DNA from 2 places in the Maribellus mangrovi genome. Region 2 is predicted to be linked to the other one. Evidence: riboswitches for the same ligand, from Rfam matches in the RefSeq annotation. Region 2 holds a riboswitch; the other holds the start of a gene.
What was found. Region 2 has a riboswitch for cobalamin ahead of WFY05_RS20405 (ABC transporter substrate-binding protein). Riboswitches for the same ligand answer to the same signal wherever they lie in the genome.

Region 1 (8,041 bases), on a different contig from region 2:
AAAAGCTGCAAACCCGGTTAGCACGATTTTCAAAAAAAGAACTATTTCAGAAAAAATTTCACTCGATATCAAGCAGCATAAAGGGAGCTTTCCCGGTTTCAAACTCATCCGCGAATGTTCCATCGGGCTGATACACTTTTACGCTTCCGTTGGCAGTAACACTTTCCGAGATAAACACAAGCACTTGATTGTTGTAATATCCAACTCCGTTAATTCCTTCAACGCTATTCAAAAACTTTTCTTCCTCGAACTGTTGGCTGGCCACATCAAATACAGCTAACGCTCCCGGATCGCCCCAGTTTGCACCTTCAGTAACCACGTAAATTTTCGAGACATCGTTATTTGCCGCCATAACATTCACGTATGATGTGGTAACGCCTCCCATTTCATAAACTGCTTCCAGTTCATCAGTAGTCGTGTTGATATAGCCTAATCCTGTAGTTTCCGAGAAATCGCTGTAGGTACTTACCAGCGAAACATACAGGTTATTGTTCGCATCCTGAATAAAATACGAACTTACCGCGGGTGTTTCAATGAATGAGATTTCATCAGAGTTTAAATCGATTACTGCGACACTGTCTTTGTAGTTAAGGGCAGCATAAAGTTTATTTCCGGCCACGACCATACCTTCCGGACCTCCCGGAAGTTGAATTTTATCTTCAACCATTTTTGTAGCTAAATTAAATTTGGCAATATACGAGAGCGACTCATCAGCCCAAATATCGCCTCCCCAACACGAAATATAAAGGTAATTGCCGGAACCAACACCGTAGCGGGGTTTTACAATGTCGGCACTTATCGCATTTTCACTATTTTGAAAGGTTTCACTGTTCACCCACAACAGCTCATCGGTATTGTTACCCAGAATGTACACATTTTCGTTGTAGTTAAAAGCATGCGAAACATTGCTCACTAGTGGTACATTATTTATGCTTTCATAAAAATTATTCGTAATCGTCATGCTCTCATCATTAATAGCGGTTATAGTACTTTTTGACCCCTCATAATCGCCATAATTTAAAATTATCGCATCAGCAACATTTGGTGATTCTTCAATAGGATCATCTTCATCACTACACGAAACAAAAAGCGTTGTAAATAAGGTTAGCAGCAGCAGTAAATTAAATCTGTTTTTCATTTTGAATTGTTATTTTGATTGATTAATTGAATTTATACGTTAAACCCAGCCGGTAGCTTATTCCGGGCATGGCATAGCCCCAACTCGACTGATAATCAACATCGAGCAGGTTATTTACTGCCCCTGTAATAATAAAGCGGTTGGCAGAGTTTATCTCTAGATCATAAGCGACTGATGTGTTGAATAAAATGTAAGCATCCAGCACATTCCGGTCTTCCTCGTCGATATATTGTTCGCCTGTATACGATCCGTCAATGGTAAAATCCAGATCATTCCACTGTATTGTTGTAAAGCAATTCCCGCTGTGCAGCGGTACATATTCCATTTGCCGGTTAATGGCATTGGTATTATTCTGCGATTCAATCCGTTTTGTCGATGTCAGTGAGTAATTCAATCCCGAAGTTGCAGGCAGTCCAAACAACTTGTAACTCCAGGCGGTCATTACCTCCAGTCCACGGCTTTTAACCTTCTGCACATTTTCGGCATACCAAAACGATCCGCCATTTTTCCATAGTATCCAGTCTTCAATGTTTAGGTAAAATCCATTAATTTTCAGGTTGCCTGAAATATCTCCGTTGCAGTAACTCCATTTTGTGCCCAGCTCATAGTTAATTCCCTTTTCAGAATCAAGGTCCGGATTACCGCCGGGTATCCAAAAACGGTCGTTAAAAGTTGGTACGCGGTAACTCCGTGCCACGCTACCCAGAAAGCGAAGCACCCAGTATTCTTTTGAAACAACCAAATAATTCAGTCCTACAGAGGGTGTAAATGGTACATTAAAATCAGTTACAAATCCCTGACGCAGATTGAGTGTCAATGAAAGTTTTCGGAAAAACCGCTGATAATAGGAAGCGTAAAAATCAACGCGATCTTCTTTTTCAAGCGAGCTGCTGTAGGCATAAACTTCGGGAAAAATACGCTCGGCTTTTGCCCCGATCTTATAACTGGCATCCGATCTAAAGTCGTGTTCTACAAAAGCTTCTGCAATGGCGCGTTGTGTGCGAATGGTATCCTTTGTGCTTCCATTGTTAACTGCGTCATCAAAGACATATCCTCCGTTGATCTCAAACTTAAACGGATTTTTCCTGTTCTTATATCCTGCCCAAATACGTATGTGTTTGTCCTCGTAATCTTCACTAAAATCAGGATTATTCAGGTTGGTTTGCATGTTTTGCTGGTTCTGCCGCCAATTGTTTTCGAGCCAGACATTTAAGGTGAAAAATTCGTTTTCTGCAAAACGGTAGTTCAACTCCTGCAACAAACCATATTTCTCAATACTTGCATTTTTCTGAACATCTTCAATTTCAAATATGTTGTTCTCAAAATCGCGATACGTGTTATTCAAAAACGGAAAATCGTTCTTCTTGTAGTAATAATAGGCACGGCTTACCGATTCGAATTTGCCATTACCTGCAAAGATCTTAGTACCGTATAGTTGCTCACCAAACGATCCGTGCGAAACCCGGGTTTCCAGTTTAAAACCATCGGTCCAACGATTTATTAATCCCAAATGAATGGCCCCGCCAATACTCCCCGATCCGTTAACGGAACTGGCACTGCCAAACTGAACACCGATTTCATCAAAAAGAAAAACAGGAATATTGTTAAAATTAGATTGACCCAGCGTAAGCGAATTAAGGTCAATCCCGCCAAAATTGACACTGGTGTGGTTGGCCGCTGTTCCCCGAATTCGAATGGTCGACAAACCTCCGGCATCGCTTTTAAAAGCAATGGGCAGGCTCCGCGTCAATAATTGCTCCAGGTTTCCATCCTGACTGAGAATATACTGCGCACCGGATATTTTTTCGATTTTAGCACCCGACTGAAACTTTTGCAAGTGGCCGTAACTCACCACCTCTCCAAGCTGAATGGTATCGCTTATTTGCGGTGTTTCCTGTGCTGACAACCGAAAAGTGATCAATAAAACTATGACAAATACAAACCTCCTCATTTCACAACTTTTAAGGAGCTTTGGATAATCGGTGAAAAATACTTTTTCGAATATTTCTCAAGCTTTTTATCCCGAAGCTTAATTCTATTTAACAGGAATTGAGGCAGGTCTTCTGGCTTCTCCCGGTTATTGATGCCTTCCCGATCCGTCAGTCGAAGGAAAAGTGGCTTGTAGTTCAACAACGCTATCCGCCAGTTGGCGGATGGGATTTACAGCTGCGGGTACAGCTCCGGATTTTCATCGGATTCCCTTTTCATCGTGTTCATGAATCATGAACTTCGAACCAAAATTCGATAACAAATATAAAGAGAAAGTTTCCGGAAAATTGCTTTTTGTTCATTGTTTTTTCATTTTGTTAATAAGGAAGTATTTGAAACGTCTTTCCGTGAAAAGTTCAGGGATTTTTAAACAAACTCCTTACTTTTGCGCCGGAAATATCTGTATATTAGACCAAAACCGCATAAAATGCCAATGCCTAAAATCAAATTCGAATACAAAATTGCGTTCGCATATCTGCTTATTGGCGGCCTGTGGATCAGCTTTTCCGACAGATTCCTGAATACGATAATACGTGATCCTGATTACCTCACCGAAATCCAAACCTACAAAGGTTGGTTTTATGTTCTCGTTACTGCGATACTGTTTTTTCTTTTTTTGAAAAAACACCTGAGCGAACTTCGCTCGACTAGAAACGAATTGGAAGCACACAAAAATAACCTGCAACAACTTGTTCAGGAAAAGACTAGAAACCTGGATATTGCCATTAGAGAACTTGAAATTAAAAACAAAGAAATCAATCTGAAAAACAGCAAATTGGAAAGTACTCTGCAGGAATTGAAAGAGATGCAAGCCCAATTATTTCAGGCCGAAAAAATGGCGTCAATCGGGATTTTAACTGCCGGAATTGCGCACGAAATCAATAATCCGCTCAACTACATTTTGGGAGGTTTAACAGGTTTGCAAAGTTATTTCGATGAAGAAAAGATTGAAGACGAAAAAATTTTACTTTTTACAAATAGTATTGAAATAGGGATTAACCGGGTAAATACAATCGTTTCAGGACTTAACAACTTTAGCAGAAACAACAATACCTTCGACGAAACCTGCAACATCAATGAAATTGTAGATAACTGTCTGAATATTATTGGCAACCAGTTAAAACACCGGATTAATGTTGTTAAAAACTATGCCGAACCTGCACCAATCTTAAAAGGAAATGTGGGTCAGCTCCACCAGGTATTTTTGAATATTCTGGTAAATGCCACCCAGGCCATTCCTGAAAAAGGTAGCATTAATATTCGCACAGAAAACAAAAAAGATTCTATATTTATCCAGATTTCAGATACCGGATGCGGAATTGAACAAGATGACCTCCCTAAAATAACTGATCCTTTCTTCACAACCAAAGAACCGGGTGAAGGTACCGGGTTAGGCTTGTCGATTACCTATAATCTGATTACTGCGCATAAGGGACGTTTGAATTTCGAGTCGCAAGTAAACAAAGGAACAAAGGTTCGTGTTGAACTTCCTAAAGGAGAATGATTAATGGAGAAGCCAAAAATATTGTACGTTGATGATGAACCACTTAACCTGATACTTTTCAAAGCAAACCTGAACAAAACTCACGAGGTTATAACTGCTGACAGTGGTGTGTCGGGACTGAAGATTATAGAAAATTCAGAAGATTTTTGTTGCGTGATAAGCGATATGAGAATGCCTAATATGAACGGTATCGAATTTGTGAAGGCAGCATCAAAGATATTGCCCAATATTTCCTACTACATTCTTTCGGGCTTCGATATTTCAGAGGAAGTTCAGGAAGCGCTGGATTCGAAACTGATACAAAAATATTTCAGAAAACCTTTTAATCTGAAAGACATGGCGAATGAAATTGATTGCACAACATCCTGCAATTAGTAGCTATTTCTTTTCGCTGTTGATCCAATCAGGATAGCTAATGTCGACTAAAAACAGGCCTTGTGCGGGTGCCGATGCACCGGCTGCTCCCCGATCTTTGTTATCAATTATTTTTCGAAAATCATCGATCGATAATTTTCCCTTGCCCACTTTCAGCAAGGTTCCAACAATGGCTCGCACCATGTTTCGAAGAAAGCGGTCGGCCTGAATTACAAAAACCAGTTTACCGCCTTCCCTTTTCCATTCTGCCCGGTAAATTTTACAATTGTTGGTTTTTACATCGGTATGCAGTCGGCTGAAACTTGTAAAATCTTCATAATCAAACAAAACCTTTGCTGCCAGATTCATTTTGTCTACGTCAAGCGGCAAAGTATAGCGGAAAGCCGTATCAAACGAAAAAGGATCTTTTTCTTGTGTAATGTAATAATGATAAGTTCTTGAAACGGCACTAAACCGTGCGTGTGCCTCGTTACGTACCGACCAAAAACGTTGAACGGCAATGTCTTCGGGTAAAAAACTATTCAGTTTATACACTACATCGAAATTGTCAGGTACCGGTTTTGATAGGTCGAAATGCAAAATAAAATACGTTGCATGAACACCTGTGTCTGTTCTGCCGGCTCCAACTACAGCCACATTCTCGCGTAAAAGTGTCGACAGCGCCTTTTCCAGTACCTCCTGCACAGAAACTGCGTTAGGTTGCACCTGCCAGCCATGATAGCGGGTACCGTTATAACTGAGTTGTAAAAAATAGCGTTGTGACATCAAATGAGTTCCTTTTGGGCAAAGTAAACACTAATTCCCGATAAAACCATCATTCAGTGCGGATCACAGCTTATCCTGACAAACAATAATAAGTATACAACATCCTGTTTATCAATACAATTACATCCTAAATACTCATTCAATTGTACAGTTCGGAGAATCCTGAAATAGAAGAATAAATCTTAATAAATTCCTAATAAGCTGTTATTGTTTGTTAACATCATATTTTGAATCATCTTTCCTTAATTTTTTTTAACAAAAGAATAGGGCAATAAATATCATAATACTTTAAATTCGTGCCTTCGAAAAAAATTAGCTAATAAATTTATAATAGATATGAATCAAGCTGTTGATATCAAAGAATTGAACGAGAGGATTCAAAAAGAAAGTTCTTTTGTCGACATGGTTACCATGGAGATGAACAAAGTGATTGTGGGTCAGAAACACCTGGTGGAAAGTCTGATGATCGGATTATTATCAAACGGTCATATTTTGCTTGAAGGTGTTCCGGGATTAGCAAAAACGCTGGCCATTAAGTCGTTGGCACAAACCATTAGCGCCAAATTTTCGCGTATTCAGTTTACGCCCGACTTGCTGCCTGCCGACTTGCTGGGTACCATGATCTACAGTCAGAAAAAAGAAGAATTTACCATAAAAAAAGGGCCGATCTTTGCCAACTTTATTCTGGCCGACGAGATCAACCGTGCACCTGCAAAAGTGCAGTCGGCATTGCTCGAGGCCATGCAGGAACGTCAGATCACTATCGGCGACAATACTTTTAAACTCGACGAACCTTTCCTGGTTATGGCCACACAAAACCCGATTGAACAGGAAGGTACTTACCCGCTTCCAGAAGCGCAGGTCGACCGTTTTATGCTAAAGGTAGTGATCAACTATCCGAAAAAAGACGAAGAGCGGGCAATTATCAATCAAAACCTCTTAAGTCATTTTCCGGAAACCAGCACTATTCTGAAACCCGAGGATATTATAAAAGCCCGTAACGTGGTAAAAGATGTTTACATGGATGAGAAGATTCAGAAATACATTGTTGATATTGTATTTGCCACTCGCGAGCCTATTGAGTACAAACTCGAGAAATACCAGGAGATGATTTCTTACGGAGCCTCGCCAAGGGCAGGAATCAGTCTGGCTCAGGCAGCAAAAGCTTATGCTTTTATTAAGCGTCGTGGTTATGTAATTCCGGAAGATGTACGCGCAGTTTGTCCCGATGTGTTGCGTCACCGTATCGGTTTAAGCTACGAAGCTGAAGCTAACAATATCACATCAGAAGAAATTATTACTGATATTTTAAATACTGTTGAGGTACCATAAAAAGTCGCAGTTAACAGTCACAGTTTACAGCTGTTCTGGTATTGCTTTGAACACTGAACTTTTCCTGAAGGGATGCCTTCGGCAAAACTTTGAATTCATAAATGGAAACAACAGATTTATTAAAAAAAGTACGGAAGATTGAGATTAAAACACGTGGACTCTCGCGAAATATTTTCGCCGGAGAATACCATAGTGCATTTAAAGGGCGGGGAATGGCATTTTCGGAAGTGCGCGAATACCAGTTCGGCGATGACATCCGTAATATCGACTGGAATGTTACTGCCCGCTACAGTCATCCGTATGTGAAAATTTTTGAAGAAGAACGCGAACTCACCGTGATGCTGCTGATCGATGTCAGCGGTTCGCGCGATTTCGGATCATTCGAAAAGTTCAAAAAGAATGTTATCACCGAGCTTTCGGCGATCTTGTCGTTCTCGGCCATTCAAAATAACGATAAGATTGGGGTGATCTTTTTTTCGAATACCATCGAAAAATTCATTCCGCCTAAAAAAGGGAAAAGCCACATTTTACGTATTATCCGCGAGTTGATCGATTTCAATCCGGAACACAGTGAAACCGATATTACCGGGGCTGTTCGTTACCTGACTAATGCGATAAAAAAACGCTGCACGGCCTTTGTTATTTCAGATTTTATCGATGACAATCCGGCGCTGGAACAGTCATTGTCGATTGCCAATAACAAACACGACCTGGTAGCACTTAAGATTTACGACGAACGTGAAACCGAACTTCCGCCAATTGGTATGCTAAAGTTCAAAGATGCTGAAACCGGCGAATATGTTTGGGTCGACAGTAGTTCACGCCGCACACGGAAAATCTACTCGAAATGGTGGCAGGATCATGCTCAAAAAATGGACGTGATGTTTAAGAAGTGTGGTGTCGATTACGTTTCAATCAACACCCGGGAAGATTATGTG
Region 2 (8,041 bases):
TAAATATTATAGGCTGTATAAGATCTTCAGATTAAGGTTTATTAGCCTCAATTCTCAAAGTGAACAGTATTTACCCCGGTATAATTCCAAAGTAAAATAAAACTAATCCAGGATATTGATATTCTGGTATCTATAAATTTAAAAAGGAGGTTAAAATGAAAAACAAGAGTACTTTCTACTTTGTGAGCTTACTCCTTTTCCTGTCTTTTCTTATTTCGTGTAACAAAGATGAAGGTGTAATTGATAATCCTACACTTAAGAATGCTTCAGTACATGGAAAAATTCCAATTGACAAGAAAGGTAATGTAAATGTGACGGTTTCAACTTTTGCTGAACAAATTATGTACCCTCGCGGACTTAAATTCGGCCCTGACGGGTACCTTTATGTGGCCACTGCAGGTGTCGGCGGAAACAATTCTACCGAAAGTTTATGTGAGCAGGTTATTCCACCGGTAGGACCTTATTTGGGAGGAAATACTGCATCGATTCTAAAATTCTCTCCGCAAGGAGATGCTTCGGTTTTGGCCAGTGAATTGCCCTCGGATATCAATGGGTTGGGTTTTACAATGGGTATTGCTGATGTCGCATTTATCGGGAACCAACTGTATGCTTTACTGGTTGCAGGTTGTTCGCACGGAAATCCAGACTATCCAAGTTCGGTTATTAAGGTAAATAATGACGGATCCTGGTCGGTAGTGGCCGATTTAAGTAGCTATTTGCTAACCAATCCTGTTGCATATCCTGAAGAAGAAGATTTCGAACCGGATGGATCTGCTTACGGTATGGTTAATTTACGAGGAGATTTTTATGTTATTGAGGCAAACCACGGAGAAATGCTTAAAGTATCGACTGATGGAGAGGTCTCCCGGTTAATTGATTTTTCTGCTTATTATGGACATATTGTTCCTACCGCAATTGCGTATCACGGGAATTTTTATGTTGGTAATTTGAGAACCTTCCCCCTTGAAGAAGGTAGCTCAAATATTTATAAAGTAACGCCGGATGGTGTTCCAAAAATATGGGCAACCGGATTTACAGGAATTTTGGGAGTTGCATTTGATGCTCAAAACAGAATGTATGTTCTTGAAACTTCGGCAGTAGATAACGGTCCGGTACCCGGAACGGGCAGAGTTGTTCGTGTAAACAATGACGATTCGAGAGACGTAATTGTTGACCATCTTCTTTTCCCGACAGGAATGACTTTCGGTCCTGATGGAGCACTTTATATTTCAAATGCTGGTTTTGGACCGCCAACCGGAGAGATTCTTAAGGTGGAGCTTAACTGATAGAAAAAGATTTTAGTGGCCCATCTGCACACTTGAAAATTCACGGGAAGATAAGCTCAACCCGTGAATTTAATTTCCGATAATATAACACCGGTAAATTTTTGATGGAAAAAGCGTATAAGAATACAGGATATTTTATGTTGCTTCTGATACCTGCAGTACTTGCAGGATTCTATGTAACATATTTCAGTCATTTATCTGATTTTAGTGAAGGTTTCACAGCACTGACAAATGGTAAGATTACTATATTTCATCATCTTCATGCTACATTGGCCACACTTTGGATCCTGCTCCTGGTGGCACAGCCGCTTTTAATCCGTTACGGGAAATTTAAGATCCATAAAACGATAGGGAAAACGACCTACTTACTTTTTCCTTTATTGATTATTTCCTTTATTCTACTGATTTTAAATATATTAAAGTCTGCTAATCCAATTCGTGCATATGGCGTAATATCAAATACATTAATGTTAATACTCTTTTATTCATTTGCCGTTAATAATAAAAAATATACACCTATTCACATGCGTTACATGATTGCAACAGCATTTAGTTTTTTGGGACCACCAATTGGAAGGTTTGGAGTATTTATAATGGGGATGCAGCCCAAGATAATTAATAACTCGGTATATATTATTGTCTATTTGATTTTAACAGGATTAATACTTCTTGACAAAAAGCACGGTAAGAATTTCAAACCTTTCATTTTAGTTTTCGCTGTGTGGGTAATTCGTCAAATTGTATATAATATAATTTAAGGAGGATATCATAATGGAACAAATAATAATAGATAAATTCAGGAAAAGTATCCACGGCCAGCTTATTCTGCCGGGTGATGAAGATTATGATGAAGTTCGAAAAGTGTGGAATGGAATGATAGATAAGCATCCTGCACTTATTGTTCGTTGTACTGATGAGGCAGATGTGATAGCGGCAGTTAATTTTGCCCGGACGCAGGAACTACTTGTGGCGGTGCGTGGAGGCGGGCATAATGTTGCTGGTTTTGGCACATGCGATGAAGGCATTGTAATTGATTTGTCTCCAATGAAAAAAATTGAAGTTGATACAGTGAACAGAACTGCTCGTGCCGAGCCCGGACTGACGTGGGGCGAATTTGACCAGGCAACGCAAGTACATAAGCTGGCAACAACAGGGGGCCTGGTGAGCACAACCGGAATTGCCGGTTTCACACTAGGTGGTGGTTTTGGATGGCTTGTACGAAAATATGGATTGGCCGTAGATAACCTGCTTTCAGTGAATATGGTTTTGGCAAACGGTCAAAAAATTAATGCCGGTCCTTCAGAGAATGCCGAACTTTTTTGGGGAGTGCGCGGTGGTGGTGGCAATTTTGGTGTCGTCACTTCATTTCGCTATCAACTTCACGATGTTGGTCACATGGTTTTTGGCGGAGCGTTTTTTTACACTGCTGAGAAAGCAATCGAGTTGCTAAGATTTTATCGTGATTGGACGCCTGAAATGTCCGACGAACTTACTACGATGGTCGCTTTTATTACTGCGCCTCCTGAGCCTTTTATTCCGAAAGAACTGGTTGGAACACCAATGATTGTATTGGCGCTCTGCTATACCGGACCTGTAAGCCAAGGCGAGGAGGTTATTGAGGCACTTCGGTCGGCAACAAAGCCGGATATAGAACACGTCGGACCGGTTCCTTATCTTGCACTTCAAACCATGTTCGATGACACAGCGCCCAACGGAATTCACTCTTACTGGAAAACCGAATACTTCGGGAATTTGAACGACGATACTATAAATGTGTTGGTTGAACAGGCCACTAAAATGAAAGAACTTTCGCATTTTTCAGCCGTACACCTGCACCATTGGGGAGGTGCGATCGATTGTGTTGATAAAAATAGAACTGCCTTTACAAATCGCAATGCACCCTACGTTTTAAATGTTATAGGGCAGTGGAATGATCCGGAAAGTGCAGACAAACATATTGCCTGGACTCGTAATTTCTCACGGGCAATGCAAGCATATTCAACCGGCCAAAAATACCTCAATTTTATGGGCGATGAAGACCGGTCGCGTGTAAAAGCGGCTTACGATCCTATAACTTATGAGCGCTTAGTCGCTCTGAAAAACAAATACGATCCTACCAATTTCTTTCGGCTCAACCAGAATATCGAGCTTACGGCAAATGGGGCATAATAATAGAAACATAATTACCCTTTAATTTTGAGAATACGTTTCTATTAGTTTTTCTGGTAAGGATAAATATGCAATCAGAAGTAAATCGAAAGCCCTAAAATGACCTGGAAACTCAGTCAGGATTTGATCGATCTGCTCGACCGGATCCGAATTGATGCCGGCATAAGCTTTGGTGGCCGCGATAAAAATATGTTTTTCTGATTCGACAAGCTGTGAAGCGGTTTTGAACGATTTCGACCTGGAATCAGCCTTCAGAGATAGGGGATTATTGTTCGGAGTTAAAGAATATCTATTAAGCAGCAAGGAATTATTATTAAGCGGTAAGGAATCATAGATGTTCTCTAAGGAATTGATATTTAGAGTTAGAGAATATCCATAAAGCAGCACGGAATTATCTTCCGGTTGCAAGGAATATTGAAATTTATAGGCTGATTTATTAGATTTCTCTGTATCCGGATCATAAAACAGAACGAATAATATTCTTGAAAAAAATTCTGAAACAATAAAACTGCTCTTAATCCGATTCAAAGCGCTTATCAAAATCCGTTCAGCCAAAGTTTTTTCTACCTTTGTCTTCGATTGGTGATGCGTAAGCATTAAGAGGGAATCCCGTTAAAGTCGGGAGCTGTACCCGCAGCTGTAAGCCTCCGCTATTTTGACTGCAACTTTCGCCACTTTTCGTCGACCGACGGAAGGGAAGGCAGCAGTTAACGAGGCAAGCCAGAAAACCTGCCGATCAGTTTAATTTTGATGAACGAACTCCGGGAATTGAGTTTCGGGAATCATTCCGATGATTCTGCACTTTCCGGATTTAATTTTAGTACGAATGAACACGAAAGGTGTCAAGGTTTTACTGCTTCTTTTATTGATAAACTGGAGTGCATTTGCTCAAAAAGTTCAGCGGGTGGTTTCGCTGGCTCCGTCAGTCACCGAGATCATTTACTTGATCGATGCGCAGGAGAAACTGGTGGGATGTACCAGCTACTGTCAGGTTGCCGACGAAGACACCGTAGCGGTAGTTGGAAATGCAGTAGAGGTAAACATCGAGGCTTTGTATGCTTTGCAGCCCGATATTGTTCTGGCTATGAAACTCACCAAACAGCAGGATGTTGCTGCCATGGAAAAACTGGGAATAAAAGTCGAGTTGATGGAATCGCCCCGAAATTTTGAGGAAATTTGCGGGCAAACACTCCACATTGCTAAAATCCTTGGGGAAACGGAAAAGGCGCACAAAGTGGTGTCTTTGGCTAAACAACGAGTTCACGAAATCAAACAACTTGCTCAAAAGCAGGAACACAATAAGATATTTTTTCAGCTGGGAGCCAATCCGGTTTTTTCGGTGCTCGATAATACTTTTATGAACGATTACATCACCATCTGCAATGGTGAAAATATTGCTGCCGGACTAACGAAGGGAACAATCACGCGCGAGAGTGTCTTGCTGAAAGATCCCGATGTAATTATTATTGCCACTATGGGAGGATTTGGCGAAGAGGAAATGAAGGTCTGGAAAAGTTATTCGGGAATTGAGGCCGTAAAAAATGAGAAGGTATTTTTGATTGATTCTGAAACCTCATGCAGTCCAACTCCTTCAAGTTTTGTGAGTGCGCTCGAAGATGTCTATAAGTTTATCAGTCAGTAAAACATTGCAGGTAAAATCCGATTCATGAGAAAACGAAACATAAAATGGTTGTTCTTTCTGCTCTCCCTGCTTTTATTGCTGGTTCTGTCAGTTGCGGTTTCTTTAACCAGTGGCGAAATTGACCTTAAAATTTCAGACCTAATGAATATTCTTGCTCAAAAAACCGGCGTTGAATATGCTGTTTTAACAAAGATCAGGATCCCGCGTTTGCTGCTGGCCATTGCTGTTGGCGGCGGGTTAAGTTTGTCGGGTGCTATATTGCAGGGCATTTACCGCAATCCATTGGTTGAACCCTATACTTTAGGAATTTCAGGAGGTGCTGCACTTGGCGTTTCAATAGCTATTGTTTTTGGATTGAATACCATTTCGTTTTTAGTATTGCCGCTTTTTGGTTTTGCAGGAGCTGTAGTTACACTCTTCCTGGTCTATTTTCTGAGCATCAAACGCGAGGGACTAAACATCAACAGCATGTTGCTGATCGGGGTAATGGTAAGTTTTGTTTCTTCGTCGGCCATGATGTTCCTGATGTCGACTACTACCACCGATAATGTGCAGAGCATTGTTTTTTGGGTGATGGGATCGTTGGATGAACCCAATGATGTGCTGATAAAAATTGCTTTGTACTCCTCGCTGTTCGGACTGGTTTTTACTTATTTTTTTGCGCAGCCTTTAAATGCATTGCGGCTGGGGCAGGCAAAAGCTAAGCACCTTGGAATTAACACAGGGCTCACCGTTCGATTGTTGTTTTTTCTGGCCTCGTTGTTAACAGGAATCGCTGTTGCTATAGCCGGAGTTATAGGATTTGTTGGTTTGGTCATTCCACATCTTATTCGCCTTTTAGCAGGTAACGATTATCGCGTTTTACTTGGCGGTTCATTTCTTGGAGGAGCAATTTTCCTGGTACTTAGCGATACAGTGGCCCGTACCATTATTTCGCCCAATGAGTTACCAATTGGCGTGATTACCGGACTGATCGGTGGAGTCGTGTTTATTGTAATTCTGAGTCGTTCGCGTTCTAATTTTAAACTGAATTGATTGGTGCAACTAATTTGATTTGAATGGAGTCGTTTTTTAAAATAGAAAAGTTTTCATGTGGTTATCCGGGCAAATTTGTGGTGGAAGATATCGACCTTGAAATTCCAAAAGGCGATTTTGTGGGAATTATCGGTCCGAATGGTTCAGGAAAAACGACACTTTTCAAAGGGATTACCGCCGAACTGCAACCCTTAAAAGGAAGGACAGTTCTTAATGGCGAATCCATACAAAAAATGAGCATCAAAAAACGCGCTCAGAATGTCGCCATTGTTACCCAGGTTATTGAAGCCGGTGCCATGACGGTAGAGGATTATGTTTTGATGGGTCGCATGCCTTATCGAAATCAATTCCAGTTTTTCGAGAATGATGAGGATGTGGCCGTTGCTGAAAAGTATATGAAGTTAACGGGAGTTGATCGTTTAAGGGACAAATTCATGAACGCGCTGAGTGGCGGAGAACAACAACTTGCTGGAATTGCGCGGGCACTAACTCAGGAACCACAACTTCTACTGCTCGATGAACCCACTTCACATCTCGATATCTCGCACCAGGTGCAGATCCTCAATCTTATTCGCCGGCTCAGCCACGAATTAAAGTTGACGATCTTGATGATCATTCATGATTTAAACCTGGCCGGAGAATATTGTGATTCGCTGATTATGATGGATAATGGACGGATGCGCAAAAAGGGAATGCCTTCTGATGTATTGAACTACAAAGACATTGAGGAAGTGTACAAGACCGTTGTTATTACCCGGACCAATCCATTATCTGGTAAGCCGGTTGTCTTTCTTGTTTCCGAAGATGTTATGCAACAAAAAAAGACGGCCAAATAAAATTTCCGGCCTTATTTTCTGAAGAAGAAAGTCATATTTAGTTAGAATGAGGCTTTTAATTTCAGGCAATCCGGACCTAATCGGGCGCACATATTTGTTACCTTTGCCGTGATTAAAAACCAATATGCTCAACATGAAAAAAATTGTCTTTATTCTACTAACCCTTTTCGTTTTTTCTTATTCTTATGCACAGGATACAAAACGACCTGATCCTCAACCTGCACCCGAAACAAGGGAGTCGTTCAAACTTGGAATGGCCGGTTGGACCTTTGTTAATTTCGATTTGGAGACCACATTAAAAACCATGCAACGATGCGATGTACATTATTTGTGCATCAAAGACTTTCACCTGCCGGTTGAAAGCACCGCTGCAGAAATTAAAGCTTTTCATAAGAAATGTGCCGAGTACGGTGTTGAAGGTTATGCCGTAGGGCCACTTTACATGAGATCGAAAGAGGATATCGATAAATATTTCAACTACGCCAAAAGGGTAGGCGTTAAACTTATTATTGGAGTGCCGAATTACGATCTACTGCCTTATGTTGATCGGAAGGTAAAGGAATACGATTTTAAATATGCCATCCATTTGCATGGCCCTGATCAGGAGATTTACCAGGATGCTGATGTTGTATGGGAGCATACAAAAGACCTGGATCCAAGAATTGGGATTTGCCTCGACATTGGTCACGATACCCGCAACGGAAAGGATCCGGTTGCTGACCTTAAAAAGTACCACACCCGCATTTTCGATATGCACCTGAAAGATGTAACCGGGACTACAAAACTTGGTTACTCAGTAGAAGTTGGTCGTGGTATTATCGATTTTCCTGCATTGGTTAAAATGATGCGTAAAGTTAATTATACCGGTGTAATCAGCCTGGAACATGAAAGAGACATGAAAGATCCTTTTCTGGGGATTGCCGAGTCCATTGGTTATTTTCGTGGGATCTTGGTGGCAACAAAATAAAATTCAGATTATAACGATTAATAAGTGTCGGCTAAATTTAGTCGGCACTTTTTTTATCAAATTATTGAAAGACCGAAAGCTATAACAAATACTAATATTCGCAGTG

Region 1: it holds a riboswitch for cobalamin, as region 2 does, so the genes downstream of both, WFY05_RS17230 (TonB-dependent receptor) here and WFY05_RS20405 (ABC transporter substrate-binding protein) in region 2, are expected to answer to the same signal.

The regions. Positions count from the first base shown of each region.
Region 1 is NZ_JBBIXN010000004.1:411,692-419,732, reverse strand. Features, by position in the region: gene WFY05_RS17235 (NHL repeat-containing protein) at 59-1,138, opposite strand; gene WFY05_RS17230 (TonB-dependent receptor) at 1,161-3,089, opposite strand; cobalamin riboswitch at 3,175-3,392, opposite strand; gene WFY05_RS17225 (sensor histidine kinase) at 3,561-4,631, shown strand; gene WFY05_RS17220 (response regulator) at 4,635-5,006, shown strand; gene truA (tRNA pseudouridine(38-40) synthase TruA) at 5,010-5,771, opposite strand; gene WFY05_RS17210 (AAA family ATPase) at 6,108-7,103, shown strand; gene WFY05_RS17205 (DUF58 domain-containing protein) at 7,205-8,041, shown strand, end outside.
Region 2 is NZ_JBBIXN010000007.1:89,356-97,396, reverse strand. Features, by position in the region: gene WFY05_RS20420 (ScyD/ScyE family protein) at 156-1,286, shown strand; gene WFY05_RS20415 (hypothetical protein) at 1,391-2,044, shown strand; gene WFY05_RS20410 (FAD-binding oxidoreductase) at 2,058-3,455, shown strand; cobalamin riboswitch at 4,019-4,206, shown strand; gene WFY05_RS20405 (ABC transporter substrate-binding protein) at 4,282-5,097, shown strand; gene WFY05_RS20400 (FecCD family ABC transporter permease) at 5,122-6,132, shown strand; gene WFY05_RS20395 (ABC transporter ATP-binding protein) at 6,156-6,968, shown strand; gene WFY05_RS20390 (sugar phosphate isomerase/epimerase family protein) at 7,102-7,935, shown strand.